4 regions of the Streptomyces sp. NBC_00670 genome follow, and region 3 is predicted to be linked to each of the others. Evidence: riboswitches for the same ligand, from Rfam matches in the RefSeq annotation. Region 3 holds a riboswitch; each other region holds the start of a gene.
The links. A riboswitch is a leader RNA that binds a small molecule or an ion and turns the genes downstream of it on or off. The one in region 3 is predicted to bind cyclic di-AMP.
Positions count from the first base shown of each region.

Region 1 (3,995 bases), 2.1 Mb from region 3:
AGCAGGCCGGCCTGCCGCACCTGTACTACTCCGTGCTGGCCAACCTCTCCGAGGCCCCCGACCGACGGCTGCGCATGACCGACCTCGCCGCGTCGCTCAAGGTCACCCGGAGCCGGCTGACCTACGTCGTCACCCGCCTGGAGAAGGACGGCAGCGTACGGCGCGAAGGCTGCCCGGGCGACCGGCGCGGCAGCATCGCGGTGCTGACCGAGGAGGGGGCGCGACTGCTGGACCGTACGGCGCCGGGGCACGTGGAGACGGTGCGCGCCGCCGTGTTCGACCGGCTCACGCCGGAGCAGGTGGGGCAGCTCGAGGAGATCTGCACGCGGATCGCGGGGGCGCTGGGGAGCGAGGAGCAGCGCACGGCATGCGGCGACGCGCTCCCCTGGCGGCGGCGCTCGGCGCCCCGCTGAGCGGTGCGCCCACCGGAGAGACACGGGAGGCCCGGGCGCGGGGCGGGCGATCGCCCAGGTAAATGTGGTGAGAGGCGTCCCCGGGATGACGTACACTGGTTTCACCGACGCGGGGTGGAGCAGCTCGGTAGCTCGCTGGGCTCATAACCCAGAGGTCGCAGGTTCAAATCCTGTCCCCGCTACCACGTCCCCGGGGGCGGAGGCCGAAAGGCTTCCGCCCCCGGGGTTTTTGTCGTCCCCATCCGCGTCTCCCGAAAAGCCCGACCCGCCACCCGCCCGGCCCACCGGAGGTGCCCCGCCGCGCCTGCCCGGCCACGCTGGTCCCGTGGGGCAGCGCACAGAGAAGCGGTCGGCCGCGACCGTCGGGAACGGCAGCCGCGGGGCGGCCTGCGTCCGTGCCGTGCTGCCCTTCCTCCCGGTGCTGCTGCTCGTCGCCGCGATCGTCTACGACTGCCTCACCCCGGCCGACTTCACCGCCGCACCCCTGTTCACCGCGGCGCCCCTGGTCGCCTCCTCCCTGTACTCGACGCGCGGCACCGCCCTGACCGCCCTGGCCGCCGTCCTGGCCGTGGTCGCGATCCACGCCGTGTTCGGGGTCATGTCGAACGTCGACACCACCACCGAGCTGCTGACGGTGGCCACCGTCGCCGCCCTCGCCGTCCTCACCAACGTGCTCGTCCGCCGCACCGGCGCCCGCCTCGCCTCCGTCCGCCACATCGCCGAGGCCGCGCAACTCGCCGTCATGCCGCAGCCGGCCGAGCGCCTCGCGGGCCTCGACGTCGCCGCACGCTACGAGGCCGCGCAGGCCGGGGCGGCGATCGGCGGCGACCTGTACGCCGTCCAGGACTCCCCGCACGGCGTGCGCCTCGTGCTGGGGGACGTGCGCGGCAAGGGCATCAGCGCCGTGAGCGTCGTCGCCGTCGTGATCGGGGCGTTCCGGGAGGCCGCCGAGCAGGAGGCCACGCTCGGCGCCGTCGCCCAGCGGCTCGAACGCGCGCTCGCCCGGGAGGCCGGCCGGCGCCACGACCTGGACTCCTTCGAGGGGTTCACCACCGCCGTCCTCGCCGAGATCCCGCACGGCAACGCACTCGTCCGGCTCGTCAACCGCGGCCATCCCGCCCCGCTGCTCCTGCACGCCGACGGCAGGCTGCGCGTGCTCGAACCGCGGGAGCCCGCGCTGCCGCTCGGCATGGGCGAGCTGGGCATGTGGCCCGAACGCGCGGACGAGGCCGCGCTGCCGTACGGGGCCACCCTCCTCTTCCACACCGACGGGCTCTCCGAGGCCCGCGACCGGCACGGCGAGTTCTACGACCCCGCCGCCCGGCTCGCCGGCCGCACCTTCTCCGGACCGGACGCGCTGCTCACCTTCCTGGCGGACGAGGTCGCCCGGCACACCGGCGGCCGGGCCACGGACGACCTGGCCCTGCTGGCGGTACGGCGACCGCACCCCTGAGCGTCGGCCGTCACCGCGACCGCGCCGTCGGTGTCACCTGTCGTGACCGGATCGTGTCTTTCCGCAAGTTTATTGACTGGATGTCAGGGCGCGCATGTGTCCGAAACTCGCGGAAGGCAGGGTCGACTCGCCCGATTTTGCGTGGCTCGTGACGCAAAAGTCCTGGCCAAGACGTGTAAGCCGTTCCCCCGAACCGCTTGGAATGTGCGCCCCGGGTCTATTAACGTTCGATAACGCAGCACGGTCGTCCCAGCCGTCACAGGAGGCGGCCCCGTGCTCATCTGCCTAATCCCGCAAGGGAGCCGGGGAACCACCACCCAGGGGTGAATCGTGCGGTTGCCGCCGTAGAGATACGGCCGGTATACGCGCGTAGGAGACCTTCCTGCTCCGAACCCGTCAGCTAACCCGGCAGGCGTGAGGAAGGAAAGGAGCGCGCCCACGTGGCGTCCAACCGGCCTGCCCAGAACCCCTCGTACGTTCCGTCCGGCGCCGAGGTCCTCGACGTCGACCGCCGTTCCGAGGAGGGCACCTGGGAGGAGTGGAATCCCACCGCGGACTCCGTTCGTCCCGTGCGCGGCCGGCACCGCGTCACCAAGCAGCGCGGGGGCGGACTCGCGCGCAGCTCCACCGTTCTGGGCGTCGGCGTGATCGCCGCCGTCGGCGCGGGCGGCATGGCCACCGCGCAGACCGGCAAGCCGCCGGTCTCCATATCCCTGCCGGACCTCTCCTCCGTCACCGACTCGGCCAGGGCTCTGGTCGGCGACGACTCCGGCGACGACTCCGACACCGCCGTACAGACCGCCTCCGCCCCGCTCACCGGCGCCGGGCTGACCGGTGCCGACACCGCCGCGGGCTCCACGGACGCGGGCGAGGCGCTGCGCGCCCGGATCATGCGGCAGGCCGAGGCCCAGCAGGACCAGGCGGACAGCGCCGCCGCGCGGGCCGCCGAGACCGCCGCCGCCAAGCAGGCCGCGTCCGCCGCCAAGGAGGCGGAGGCGAAGGCCGAGAAGAAGGCCGCCGAGGCGAAGGAGAAGGCGGAGGCGGAGGCCAAGAAGAAGGCCGCCGCGGAGAAACTCGCCAAGCTGGCCAAGCAGTTCACGCTGCCGACCTCCTCGTACACGATCACCTCGACCTTCGGCGAGGCCGGATCGATGTGGTCGTCCGGCTATCACACCGGTCTCGACTTCGCCGCGCCCACCGGCACGCTCATCAAGGCGATCCACAGCGGCACGATCACCGAGGCGGGCTGGGCCGGGTCCTACGGCTACCGCACCATCCTGACCCTGGACGACGGCACCGAGCTGTGGTTCTGCCACCAGTCCTCGATCAGCGTCAGCGTCGGGCAGAAGGTCTCCACCGGCGAGGTCATCGGCCGCGTCGGCGCCACCGGCAACGTCACCGGCCCGCATCTGCACCTGGAGGTGCACCCCGGGGGCGCGGCCACCGGGATCGACCCGATGGCGTGGCTGCGGTCCAAGGGGCTCACTCCCTGAGCCGGCCGTGCCCCGGCGTGCCCTGTCGCGCCGTGTCCTTTCGCGCAGCGTGCTGCCCCGTCGGGCCGAGTCGCGAGGCGATCGGGTAAGAGCGCACGGCACGGCGCGGGAACACCCGAACCTCTCCTTAACATCGTTAAATGATGTCTCTTCGCCCTCTGGGCTCAACGTCTCTCGAGGTCGCTCCGCTCTGCCTCGGCGGCAACGTCTTCGGCTGGACCGCCGACGAGGCCGGATCCTTCGCCGTGCTGGACGCCTACCTGGCCGCCGGCGGCAACTTCGTCGACAGCGCCGACGCCTACTCGGCGTTCGCCCCCGGCATGAAGGGCGGCGAGTCCGAGACCGTCCTCGGCAAGTGGTTCACGGCGCGCGGCAACCGCTCCGACGTGGTCCTCGCGACCAAGGTCGGCCGGCACCCCGACCATCAGGGGCTGTCCGCCGGCAACATCAGGGCGGCGGCCGACGCCTCGCTGCGGCGGCTCCGAACGGACTACATCGACCTGTACTACACGCACTACGACGATCCCGACGTGCCCATCGAGGAGGTCATCGGCACGCTGGACGGGCTGGTGAAGGCGGGCAAGGTACGGCACATCGCGGCCTCCAACATCTCGGCCGAGCGGTTGCGCGCCTCGC
Region 1 is NZ_CP109017.1:3,497,668-3,501,662, reverse strand. Features, by position in the region: gene OIE12_RS15565 (MarR family winged helix-turn-helix transcriptional regulator) at 1-413, shown strand, start outside; tRNA gene OIE12_RS15560 (tRNA-Met) at 522-598, shown strand; gene OIE12_RS15555 (PP2C family protein-serine/threonine phosphatase) at 739-1,866, shown strand; cyclic di-AMP (ydaO/yuaA leader) riboswitch at 2,139-2,296, shown strand; gene OIE12_RS15550 (M23 family metallopeptidase) at 2,307-3,359, shown strand; gene OIE12_RS15545 (aldo/keto reductase) at 3,500-3,995, shown strand, end outside.
Region 1: it holds a riboswitch for cyclic di-AMP, as region 3 does, so the genes downstream of both, OIE12_RS15550 (M23 family metallopeptidase) here and OIE12_RS25045 (M23 family metallopeptidase) in region 3, are expected to answer to the same signal.

Region 2 (3,995 bases), 2.6 Mb from region 3:
GCCCCGCTCGCCCGCCTGGAGGGCCGGACCGCGCTCGCCACCCTCCTGACCCGCCTGCCGGACCTCCGACTCGCGGTGGATTCCACCGAATTGCGGTGGCGCGGAGGCCTCATCATGCGCGGATTGCGCACGCTGCCCGTGGAGTTCGCACCCGTCCCGAATTGAGGCGGCATCGGTTCCGCGTAAACACGGACGACCAGGTAAAGGTGACAGTTCCTCAGCTCTGTGATCTTCACGTGATCTGCGCTGCATTAACTTGTAACCGGTGTTGCTCTGGCTATACGTTCACGCATCAACAAGGCGGTTCCCACGGCCGCCGCGTTGGGTCACCGCTGTCGTGTGAAAGGCTTCCGCATGCTCTCCGGGAACGGTCGTCACCGTCGCCCCCGTCAGGCTCCGGCCCTCCTCGTCGCGGCCGGCGTGACCGGCTCCGCCATCGCCATCCCCCTGCTCGGCGCCACCGGCGCGAGCGCCGCCAGCGGTACCACCTGGGACCAGGTCGCGGAGTGCGAGAGCGGCGGCTCCTGGAGCGCGGACACGGGCAACAACCTGTACGGCGGCCTCCAGTTGTCGCAGGACGACTGGAACAACTACGGCGGCCTCGACTACGCGGCCAGCCCGGACAAGGCCAGCCGTTCGCAGCAGATCGCCGTCGCGGAGAAGATCCTCGACGCCGAGGGCGTCGCCGCCTGGCCCACCTGCGGGCCGCTCTCCGGCCTCTCCAAGGACACCGGTTCCGCGGACGTCGACACGGGCGTCGGCAAGGGCTCCTCGGGCGAATCCGGTGATTCCGACTCCGGGCTCGACCTCGGTCTGGACAACTCGTCCGGTTCGTCCGACTCGTCGTCCTCCTCTTCCGGTTCGTCCGATTCCTCGTCCTCCGGCACATCCGGCGGGAATTCCGACGGCACGTCCACCGGGAAGTCCGGCGACGACTCCGACGGAAAGGCGAGCGCGAGCCCCAGCAAGAAGGCGAAGCATTCCTCGGACGACTCCGACGATTCCCGCTCCGGCGGCGATTCCGCCCGTTCCGCGGAATCCGGCGACAAGTCCGGCAGTTCGTCGGCCGACGGGTCGAAGGGGGGCGAGTCGGACCAGTACCGGCAGAGCCCGGCCTCCTCCGCCCTCGTCGACACCGGCAGCGTCGACGGGACGAAGGGTGCCAACACCCTCATCGCCGACGGAACCGGCCGGCACCGCGGCGGCAGCGCCGAGGAGGGCTCCACCTACACGGTCCGCGACGGCGACACCCTCGGCTCCATCGCCGACTCCCTTGGCGTCGACGGCGGCTGGCGGGCCCTCTACGACGACAACAAGGACGCCATCGGCAGCGACCCGAGCGTCATCCACCCCGGTCAGAGCCTCGTCGTGGAGTAGTCGAGCGGCTGTCGAAAACGTGTGGGACGGCAGGGGAACAATCGGACGTACGGTGCCGAACTGCACGGAAAATCGGGGGAGTTTGGTCCGTGGATCACCCGGGATGTCCGGTTCGGTGAAAGTGTGGGATGAGTCTCATAAGCCGTGATCGTCTTTGAAATCCGGCGGATCCCGTGTCTACGGTCATCACCGCTCGCCACCGCGGGCCCCGACGGTCGCCACGCCGAATCCTGCCAGTGGCCGTACGGGAACAGTCGTCGCGTCAAGCGCCGTAGGCAGGAGCGGGGGACCCAGGTAAGTGCCGGGTCCGGCAGCCGGGCCACAGTGTGGCTCCGGACGGCCGGATGCGGCTTGGGGTGAAGTCGTGCGCCGGAGACGGCGTACGACCGGGCAACTCAACCGGCCCGAACCCGACAGCTCACCTCGCAGGCGTCGGTGAGGGGATCTCTCCATGCTGTTTTCCGGCAAGGGCAAGCACCGTCGTCCGTCCAAGGCCACCCGTGTCGTCGCGCTCGCCGGCGTCACCGGTGCCGCCGTCGCCGCCCCGCTGATGGCGGCCGGCAACGCCTCCGCCGCCACCGCCTCCCAGTGGGACGCCGTCGCGCAGTGCGAGTCCGGCGGCAACTGGTCCATCAACACCGGCAACGGGTTCTACGGCGGGCTGCAGTTCACCAACTCCACCTGGGCCGCGTACGGCGGCACCGCGTACGCCGCGCGGGCCGACCTGGCCTCCAAGTCGGCGCAGATAGCCGTCGCCGAGAAGGTCCTCGCGGGGCAGGGCAAGGGCGCCTGGCCGGTGTGCGGCAAGGGGCTGACGAGCGCCGCGTACGACGGGGCGGCCGCGTCGTCGGCCGGCGGCTCGTCCTCCAACGGCTCCAGCAGCTCCAGCAGCGCCGGTTCCTCCAGCAGCTCCTCGTCCTCGACCGAGCAGCACGCCTCCCGGTCGCAGGAGCGGCCGGCCGCGAAGAAGACGGTCACCACGCCGACCGGCAAGAAGGTCGAGAAGGGTGACGGCGAGTACAAGGTCGTCAAGGGTGACACGCTGAGCGGGATCGCGGCGGAGCACGATGTGGCGGGCGGCTGGCAGAAGCTGTTCACGCTGAACAAGGACATCGTGGACGACGCCGACGTCATCTACCCCGGCCAGCAGCTCCACCTGAGCTGACGCTCCCCTCTACTCCCCACCCCCGCCGCGTCTCCCCCGTACGCGGCGGGGGTGGGGTATTTCTCGCGGGGTGCGTTGTCGGCCGACGGCCGGTGGGGCGACGAGCCACGACGCACCCGCACCCGCCCACGTACCGTTCACCCCGAGCTCTCAGGCGCTCCCTTGTGCTCCACCCCGCTCATTTTGTTCCGCCAGGAAACAATTCACCCACACTTCTGCCCACGGAGTGGGCCGCACACCTGCCCCGCCGTCGGAGACAGCTAGGCTCGGGTCCGCGAGCCACCCCGGCCTCGCACCCCGCGTCGGGCCCCGCGGCCCGGCGTACCCGCGTCACATCCCAGAAGGAGATGCTCGTGCCGTCCATCGACGTCGTCGTAGCCCGGGAAATCCTGGACTCCCGAGGCAACCCCACGGTCGAGGTCGAGGTCGGCCTCGACGACGGCAGCACGGGTCGTGCCGCCGTCCCCTCCGGTGCCAGCACCGGCGCCTTCGAGGCCATCGAGCTCCGTGACGGCGACCCGAGCCGCTACCTGGGCAAGGGCGTCGAGAAGGCCGTCCTCGCCGTCATCGAGCAGATCGGCCCGGAGCTGGTCGGCTACGACGCCACCGAGCAGCGCCTGATCGACCAGGCCATGTTCGACCTGGACGCCACCGACAACAAGGGCTCGCTCGGCGCCAACGCCATCCTCGGCGTCTCCCTCGCCGTCGCCCACGCCGCCTCCGAGGCGTCCGACCTGCCGCTCTTCCGCTACCTGGGCGGCCCCAACGCGCACCTGCTGCCGGTGCCGATGATGAACATCCTGAACGGCGGCTCGCACGCCGACTCCAACGTGGACATCCAGGAGTTCATGATCGCCCCGATCGGCGCGGAGTCCTTCTCCGAGGCCCTGCGCTGGGGCGCCGAGGTCTACCACACGCTGAAGAAGGTCCTGAAGAACAAGGGCCTGGCCACCGGCCTCGGCGACGAGGGCGGCTTCGCCCCGAACCTGGACTCCAACCGCGCCGCCCTCGACCTCATCCTGGAGGCGATCAAGGAGGCCGGTTACACCCCCGGCGAGCAGATCGCCCTCGCCCTCGACGTCGCCGCCTCCGAGTTCTACAAGGACGGTAAGTACCTCTTCGAGGGCAAGGAGCGCTCCGCCGCCGAGATGACGGAGTACTACGAGGAGCTCGTCGCGGCCTACCCGCTCGTCTCCATCGAGGACCCGCTGTTCGAGGACGACTGGGCCGGCTGGCACGTCATCACCGAGAAGCTCGGCGACAAGGTGCAGCTCGTCGGCGACGACCTGTTCGTCACCAACCCCGAGCGCCTGGCCCGCGGCATCGAGGAGAACTCGGCCAACGCCCTGCTGGTCAAGGTCAACCAGATCGGCTCGCTGACCGAGACCCTGGATGCCGTCGAGCTGGCCCAGCGCAACGGCTTCAAGTGCATGATGTCCCACCGCTCCGGCGA
Region 2 is NZ_CP109017.1:3,012,315-3,016,309, reverse strand. Features, by position in the region: gene OIE12_RS13320 (cytochrome P450 family protein) at 1-165, shown strand, start outside; gene OIE12_RS13315 (transglycosylase family protein) at 355-1,377, shown strand; cyclic di-AMP (ydaO/yuaA leader) riboswitch at 1,635-1,824, shown strand; gene OIE12_RS13310 (transglycosylase family protein) at 1,829-2,542, shown strand; gene eno (phosphopyruvate hydratase) at 2,896-3,995, shown strand, end outside.
Region 2: it holds a riboswitch for cyclic di-AMP, as region 3 does, so the genes downstream of both, OIE12_RS13310 (transglycosylase family protein) here and OIE12_RS25045 (M23 family metallopeptidase) in region 3, are expected to answer to the same signal.

Region 3 (3,995 bases):
GCTGAGCGCCGCGTCAACATCGGCTGGGCCGAGGGCCTCCACGCCCGCCCCGCCTCCATCTTCGTCCGGGCGGCCACCGCCTCCGGCGTCCCCGTGACGATCGCCAAGGCGGGCAGCGCCCCCGTCAACGCCGGCTCGATGCTGGCCGTGCTCGGCCTGGGCGTCCAGGGCGGCGAGGAGGTCGTCCTCGCCTCCGACGCCGAGGGCGCGGACGCGGCCCTGGACCGCCTGGCCAAGCTGGTCGCCGACGGCCTGGAGGAACTGCCGGAGACGGTCTGAGCCGTCCGCTCCTGTGCGGGGCGGCGGTTCATTCCGGCGCAGAAAGCCGCGTCGCCCCCGGGGGCGACGCGGCTTTCTGCTTTCCACCCGTCCGTCCGTGAATTCTCCGGCGTGGACGCACAGGATGACGAGCAGCGAAAAGGAAAACGGGGTCCGCACTTCCCCGCGTCCACTCTCCTTTGTATACGGCACCCCTGTTAATTCTGCGGGCCCGCGATGTTTACGGCTTGTTGCGGATTCCTCACACCCATGTCCGCGCCGACGGGCCGCAGCCGGTGGGACGTGGTCGTCCGTTGGGTGTGCTGTGCGGCGAGGATGTGGGCGCGGGCGTCGTCGCCCCGGGCGATCGCGTCGACGATGCCGCCGCGTTCCGCCCAGTCCGCCACGGGGTCGGCCGGTGTCCCGGTGACGTACATCCATGCGATCTTGTGCCGCAGCTGGGCCAGCGTGGTGCTCAGCGCCGGGCTCCCGGCGGCCTGCGCGAGCGTGTCGTGGAACCAGCCGTCCAGGGAGCGCAGGTCGTCGCTGCTGCCCTGCCCTGCCCGTTCCCGGCCGAGCCTGACCAGGCCGCGCAGCACCTTCAGATGGGCCTCCGTGCGCCGCTGGGCGGCCCGGGCGGCGCCGAGCGGTTCCAGCAGGACGTGCATCTCCAGCAGGTCGGCGGCCTCCTGCCCGGTGGGCTCGGCCACGCACGCGCCCGCGTGCCGCCGGGTGACGACGAAGCCCTCGGCCTCCAGCGTGCGCAGCGCCTCGCGCACGGGGACGCGGGAGACGCCGTAGCGGCGGGCGAGGACCTCCTCGGTGAGCCGGCTGCCGCGCGCGTGGACGCCGGCGACGATGTCCTCGCGGATCGCCGCGCATACCGAGTGCGCCGGAATACGCATGTCCGACCTCCGCCTCGATTTCCGTGCGAAGCGCCGTCGGCCGGCGCATTGCCCGACCGACTCTATTGCAGCGGAGAGGGATTTCCGACGGCGGGCCGGAATTCATGGTTCTTTTTTGGACAACGGCCGGGACGAAATGCCCGGACGGAACGAGAACGGCCCCGGCTTCGGGGGCCGGGGCCGTCGACGACGGTTCGGGGGGCGTCGGCCGGTGCGCGGGTGCGCCGACGCGGGTGCTTCAGACGTTGACGCCGTGGGCGCGCAGGTACGCCACCGGGTCGATGTCGGAGCCGTACTCCGGGCTCGTACGGGCCTCGAAGTGCAGATGCGGGCCGGTGACGTTGCCGGTCGCGCCGGACAGGGCGATCTGCTGCCCGGGGGTGACCTGCTGGCCCACCGTGACGCCGATGGACGACAGGTGGCCGTACTGGGTGTAGGTGCCGTCGGCCATCTTGAGGACGATCTGGTTGCCGTAGGCCCCGCCCCAGCCGGTCTCCACGACGGTGCCGGAGCCGACGGCGTGCACGGAGGTGCCGGTGGCGGCGTGGAAGTCGATGCCGGTGTGGGTGCCGGAGGACCACAGGGAGCTGCTGGCCTGGTAGCCGGTGGAGACGTAGGAGCCCGAGATCGGCGCGACGAAGGTGTTCAGCCGCTTGCGCTCGGCCTCGCGGGCGGCGCGCTCCTTCGCGTCGCGGGCCCGCTCCGCCTGCGCGGCGGCCTCCTTGCGCGCGGCCTCCTCGGCCGCCTTGCGCGCGGCCGCCTTCTCCTGGGCGAGGGCCTGGGCGTCGATCCGCGCGGCGACGCTCTCGCCGATGCCGGCGGCCCGCAGGAGCCCGGTCTGGTCGACGGAGGCGGCGGGCTCCGCGGCGAACGCGGGAGCGGCCAGGGTGCCGACGACGCCGGTGGTGGCGAGCGCCGCGACGCCCACGGCGCCGGTCGTCGTGCGCTTCGTGCGATCGGCACGGCGGTGCTTCCCGGGGGCGCGGGTGAACGCCATGTAAGGGGTCGTCCTTTCCTTCCTTCTCGCCTACCGGGTTAGCTGACGGGTTCGGAGCAGGAAGGTCTCCTACGGACACCCTGTGGGGGCGTCCGATTCACCCCAGGGACGTGGGTCCCCGGCTCCCCTGGCTCGCGCCGTACGGGGACTCGGCGATGACTGTCCGCTGCCGCGGATGCGGCGCGCTGCCTGACGGACAGCCGGGAAGACGCTAAGCGGGCGCCGTTTCAACGGGCAAACGAGGTAACGGTTTTGTTGCGTATCCCACACCGCGGAAGCGCCACCCTCTGTGGCAATACGGACAAACACCCGCCGTCGGCGGGCCGGACCGGGGGCGCGGGAGGCCCTGGTGACGTCCGGGGAGTCACCAGGGCCTCGTCCACGCCCCCGCGCGCCGCCCGTGCTACTCGGCGGCCACCACGGTGACTTCGCCGATCCCCAGGGCGCGTACGGGCTCCGCGATCTGCTCGGCGTCGCCCACCAGGATCGTCACCAGACGGTCCACCGGGAAGGCGTTGACGACGGCGGCCGTCGCCTCCACCGTGCCGGTGGCGGCGAGCTGCTGATACAGCGTCGCCTGGTAGTCGTCCGGCAGGTGCTGCTCGACCTGGTCGGCGAGCGAGCTCGCGACGGCGGCCGCGGTCTCGAACTTCAGCGGGGCGACGCCCACCAGGTTCTGCACGGCGACATCGCGCTCGGCGTCGGTCAGCCCCTCGGCGGCGAGGGTGCGCAGCACCTTCCACAGGTCGTCGAGGGCGGGGCCGGTGTTCGGGGTGTCGACGGAACCGCTGATGGCGAGCATCGCGGCGCCGCTGCCGTCGGGCGCGGAACGCAGCACCTGGCCGAACGCGCGCACACCGTAGGTGTAGCCCTTCTCCTCGCGCAGCACGCGGTCCAGCCGCGAGGTGAGGGTGCCGCCGAGGCAGTACGTGCCGAGCACCTGGGCGGGCCACACGCGGTCGTGCCGGTCGGCGCCGACGCGGCCGATGAGGAGCTGCGTCTGGACGGCTCCGGGGCGGTGCACGACGATCACGCGGCCGGTGTCGTCGGCGGTCACCGGGGGCACCGGACGCGGCTGCCCGGGCGCGCCCGTCCACGCGCCGAGCGTGTCGGCGAGGAGCGCGTCCAGGTCGACGCCGGTGAGGTCGCCGACGACCACCGCGGTGGCGGTGGCGGGCCGTACGTGCCGCTCGTAGAACGCGCGTACGGCCGCCGCGTCGATGGCCTCGACGCTCTCCTCGGTGCCCTGACGGGGCCGGGACATGCGGGAGTCCGCCGGGAAGAGCTGCCGGGACAGCTCCTTGGCGGCGCGACGGGCCGGGTTGGCGGTCTCGTGCGGGATCTCGTCGAGCCGGTTGCGCACCAGGCGCTCGATCTCGCCGTCGTCGAACGCGGGGGCGCGCAGCGCGTCGGCGAGCAGGCCGAGCGCCTTGGCGAGCCGCGAGACGGGCACCTCCAGGGAGAGCCGTACACCGGGGTGGTCGGCGTGCGCGTCAAGGGTGGCGCCGCAGCGCTCCAGCTCGGCGGCGAACTCCTCCGCGGAGTGCTTGTCGGTGCCCTCGGAGAAGGCGCGCGCCATGATGGTGGCGACACCCTCCTGGGCCTGCGGTTCGGCCTCCAGGGGCGCGTCGAGGAGCACCTCGACGGCGACGACCTGCTGGCCGGGGCGGTGGCAGCGCAGCAGCGTCAGGCCGTTGTCCAGGGTGCCGCGCTCGGGCGCGGGGAACGCCCAGGGCTTCGCCTCGCCGGCCCGGGGCTGCGGGTGGAACTCCATGGTCGCGAGCTCGGTCACTTCGCCGACTCCTCGTTCTCGTCGGTGACTTCGGCGGCCTCGG
Region 3 is NZ_CP109017.1:5,641,088-5,645,082, reverse strand. Features, by position in the region: gene OIE12_RS25055 (HPr family phosphocarrier protein) at 1-279, shown strand, start outside; gene OIE12_RS25050 (GntR family transcriptional regulator) at 477-1,163, opposite strand; gene OIE12_RS25045 (M23 family metallopeptidase) at 1,402-2,160, opposite strand; cyclic di-AMP (ydaO/yuaA leader) riboswitch at 2,174-2,325, opposite strand; gene OIE12_RS25040 (M16 family metallopeptidase) at 2,564-3,952, opposite strand; gene OIE12_RS25035 (M16 family metallopeptidase) at 3,949-3,995, opposite strand, start outside.

Region 4 (3,995 bases), 1.2 Mb from region 3:
GCTTGGAGTCGGCGGCGTCGTAGATGGAGAAGGACGAGGTGAAGCCGAGCCGCTTGCTCTCCCGGCGCAGGATGCGGACGCAGGCGCTGTGGAACGTCATCACCCACATCGCGTGCGCGCGCGGGCCGACGAGCTGCTCGACGCGCTCCTTCATCTCGCCCGCGGCCTTGTTGGTGAACGTGATCGCGAGGATCTGGCCGGGGTGGACGCTCCGCTCGGCCAGCAGGTGCGCGATGCGGTGGGTGAGCACGCGGGTCTTGCCGGAGCCGGCGCCGGCGACGATGAGCAGGGGGGAGCCGGCGTGCACGACGGCCGCGCGCTGGTTCTCGTTCAGCCCGTCGAGCAGCGCCGCCGCGTCCAGGGCGGGGCGGGGGGCGCCGTTGCGGTAGTACGAGTCCCGGTCCGGGGGCGTGTCGAACTTCCCGCCGAACAGATCGTCCGGAACCTGCTCCGGAGCGTGCTCGTCCTCGGGCGGGGGCGGGGGTTCCTCCTCGCGGGCCCGCGGGGCCTGGAGGTCCGCCAGGAAGCTGTCGTCAAAGAGGCTGCTCATCGCTCTCCGAGTCTAGGGCGCCCCACCGACAACCGGCCGCCCCCTCGGAAACTCCGGGCGGTACGCGGGCGGTCCGGGCGGTACGCGGGGCGGTCCACGGCAGTGCGCGGGGCGGTCCGCCGCAGTACGTGGGAGGCGGCGGGGCGTCCCGCGTGACGAAGCTCTCAGCGGTGGCGGCGGAACAGCCGTGCCGGCCGGGACCCGGCGGCACGGCCGGGCGCCGGGGCGGCGTTCCCGGCGCGATCATCGCTGGTGGCCGCGCGGCGAGGCGGGAACGGGCCGGTGGACGGGTCAACCGGCGGAACGATTCCGCCGGTTGGTCCGGACCGCTCCGGCAACCGAATCCTCACGCGAAGGTCACAAAAATGTATCGGACATAACGCACTTCGACCTTCACACGAGGGACACAAGTTGGCTACGGTGCCGACAGGCCGCTCGACGCAACCGGCGAACGTCGCCGGGCCGCGCGGCCTCCGCCGAGTCCGGCCCGCCCCCGCGGCCGACCGGAGCCGGGGACCCAACCGAGACCTGGGGTGAATCGGCCCAACCGCCCCGCGCGCACGGGCCGTAGGGCAGTCCTTCCGGAACCATCCGCCCGAATCCGACAGCTAACCCGGTAGGCGGAGTACGGAAGGAGTCGCCTCTCTTGGCGTCGGACCAGAAACCGCTTCCTGCCGGGGCGCGCCCCGTCGTCCCCGCAAGGCCGGGGACGCCCGCCGCAGGACCGGGAACGCCCGCGCTCGCCGCGGGGGCCCTGGACCCCATGGCCCTGATCTCTCCGGCGGCGGAGTCCGCGCCCGGGGCCGAGCCGCCGGCGCCGAGCCGCGCGGAGGTCCAGCAGCGGATCGACAACCTGTACCAACGGGTCGAGACGGCCACCGAGAACTACAACGCGACGCGTGTCATGGCCGCGAAGGAGCGGCAGCAGCCGGGGGCCGCGGCGGAGGCGGCGAAGCGGACGCAGTGGCTCGACACGGCGCGCGCGAAGCTGGGGCCCTCCGTGGCCGCGGTGCTGCCGGCCGACCGGCGCCCGGACCGCCCCGGCCGTCCCTCGTCGGGCCGGTCCGCCGGACGTCCGGCGGACGGGCACCCGTCGCGCCTGCGGCAGTCGTCGATCGACAGGACGGTCGCCGAACTGATCGCCGCGACGGAGAAGCGGCGTCCTGGACGGGGCGCACCCGCGCTGGGCCCCGGCCGCGCGACACCGGCGCTCGGGCCGGGGCGCACGGGTGGGACGGACGCGCCGGGCAGCGGTGCGGGTGGTGTTGGTGGTGTTGGCGCTGCCGGTGGTGTGGGTGGTGCGGCGGATGGTCCGAGCGGTCGTGGTGACCGGGGTGGTCCGGGTGGCCGGGGCAGGTCGGGACCGGAGCTGCCGGCGTTGCCGGCGCCCCGGAGGCCGGCCTCGCCGAGCGCGCCGCAGCGGACGCCGCGCACGTTCAAGGACGCGACACAGCGGAAGCTGGCCATGGCGCGCGTACTGCTGTCGCAGCGGACGGGCACACCGCGCGCGGCGCTGGAGAGCGCGCCCGCCGCACAACCGTGGACGCCCCCCGCGCCCGCCCCGGGACAGGGAATGCCCACGGGTGCGTACGCGGCGGCCGGGGACGGTTCGGGATCGTTCGGGGCAGGGGCGCTCGGGAGCGGCGCGGAGTCGTACGCGGGGGGACCGATCACCGGGGCCGCGGCGGGCAACACCGTGCGCGCGGGCGGCACGGGTTCCTTCACCGCGGTCGGCGCGGTCGGCGCGTACGCGGGTGCGGGCAGCGGGGCTGTCTCCGCGGCCATGGACGGCACGGCCTCCTTCCCGGCGACCGCCGCGGGGACCTACCCGGGCGCGGGCAGTGCTGGGTCCTTCCCGGCCGTGGGTGGCACCGGATCCCTTCCGGCCGTGGGTGGCACCGGTTCCCACCCGGCGGCCGGCGCCACCGGCGCGTACCCGGGGGCGGGCGGTACGGGTCCGTCTCCTGCCCTGGACAGCAACGGTCCCTTTCCTGCCCTGGACAGCAACGGTCCTTTTCCTGCCATGGACAGGACCGGTTCCTTCCCCGCCGTGGACGGGACCGGTTCCTTCCCCGCCGTGGGTGGCACCGGTTCCTACCCGGCGGCCGGTACCACCGGCGCGTACCCGGGGGCGGGCAGTGCGGGAGCGTATCCCGCCGTGGACGGCACCGGATCCTTCCCGTCCGTCGGTGCCACCGGGTCGTTCCCGGCCGTCGGCAACACGGGGGCGTACCCGGGTGTGGAGAACACGGGATCGTTCCCGGCGATGACCGGCGGCGCGGGCGCCTTCCCTGGCGTCGGCGGCACCGGTACGTATCCGGGCGTGGACAACACCGGGTCGTTCCCCGCGATGGGCGGCGCGGGGAGCTTCCCCGCGGTGAGCGTCACCGGGTCGTTCCCGTCGGCGGACGGCACCGGTTCCTTCCCGGCCCTCGGCAGCGCGTACCCGTACCCCGGCATGGACGGCACGGGCTCGTTCCCAGCCGTGGACGGCACGGGGCCGCTCCCGACAGTGGACGGCACCGGGCCCTTCCCCGCGGTGGACGGCACAGGCGGCTTCCCGGCCGCCGTCGGCTCCGGCGCGTACCCGGCGGCGCACAGTGCCGGAGCGCACCCGGCCACGGGCGGCACGGGTGCCTACCCGGCCGCCGGCCCCGGCGCGAGCAGCGGCTTCCCGGCCAACGCCGGCTCCGGCTTCGGTTCCGGGACGTACCCGGCCGCGCCCATCACCGCCGCCTACCCGGCGACGGGCGCCGCCCCCGCGTACCCCGCCGCGAGCGTCACCGGCGGTTTCCCCGCCGTGAGCACCACCGGCAGCTTCCCGGCCGTGGACGGCATCGGTTCCTTCCCCGCCGCGGGCACGACCGGCGGCGCCGGATCCTTCCCGGTCGCCGGCCACGTCGACGCGTACCCCACGGCCGGCGGCAACGGACCCGGTGGCGTCACCGTCGCCTTCCCGGCCGCCGCGGGCGCCGGCACGTACGCCCCCGCCGGCCGCGGCGACTCGCTCCCGACCATCGAGAGCACGGGCAGCATCCCCGCCATCGGCACCCCGGGCGGCCTGCCCGACCTGGCGGGTCCCGCCTCCCCCGGCACCGTCACGGCCGGTCCTCCGGCGGTGGGCGTACCCGCCGCCGACAAGGCCGGGGTCGCGGCCGCGTTCGCCCGGGCGCAGACCGGGCGGCCGTACGTCATGGGCGCGACCGGCCCCGGCTCGTACGACGCCGCCGGCCTCGTCCAGGCCGCCTGGAAGGCCGCCGGGTTCCTGCTCCCGCGCACCCCCGCCGAGCAGGCCCGCTGCGGCACGACCGTCCCGCTCGCTGCCGCCCACCCCGGTGACCTGGTCTTCTTTCACGACGACCTGAGCCACGTCGGCATCTACACGGGCAACGGCATGATGATCCACGCCCCCCGCCCGGGCGCGTACGTGCGCGAGGAGTCGGTG
Region 4 is NZ_CP109017.1:4,456,490-4,460,484, reverse strand. Features, by position in the region: gene OIE12_RS19850 (ATP-dependent DNA helicase) at 1-550, opposite strand, end outside; cyclic di-AMP (ydaO/yuaA leader) riboswitch at 1,015-1,188, shown strand; gene OIE12_RS33495 (NlpC/P60 family protein) at 1,314-3,995, shown strand, end outside.
Region 4: it holds a riboswitch for cyclic di-AMP, as region 3 does, so the genes downstream of both, OIE12_RS33495 (NlpC/P60 family protein) here and OIE12_RS25045 (M23 family metallopeptidase) in region 3, are expected to answer to the same signal.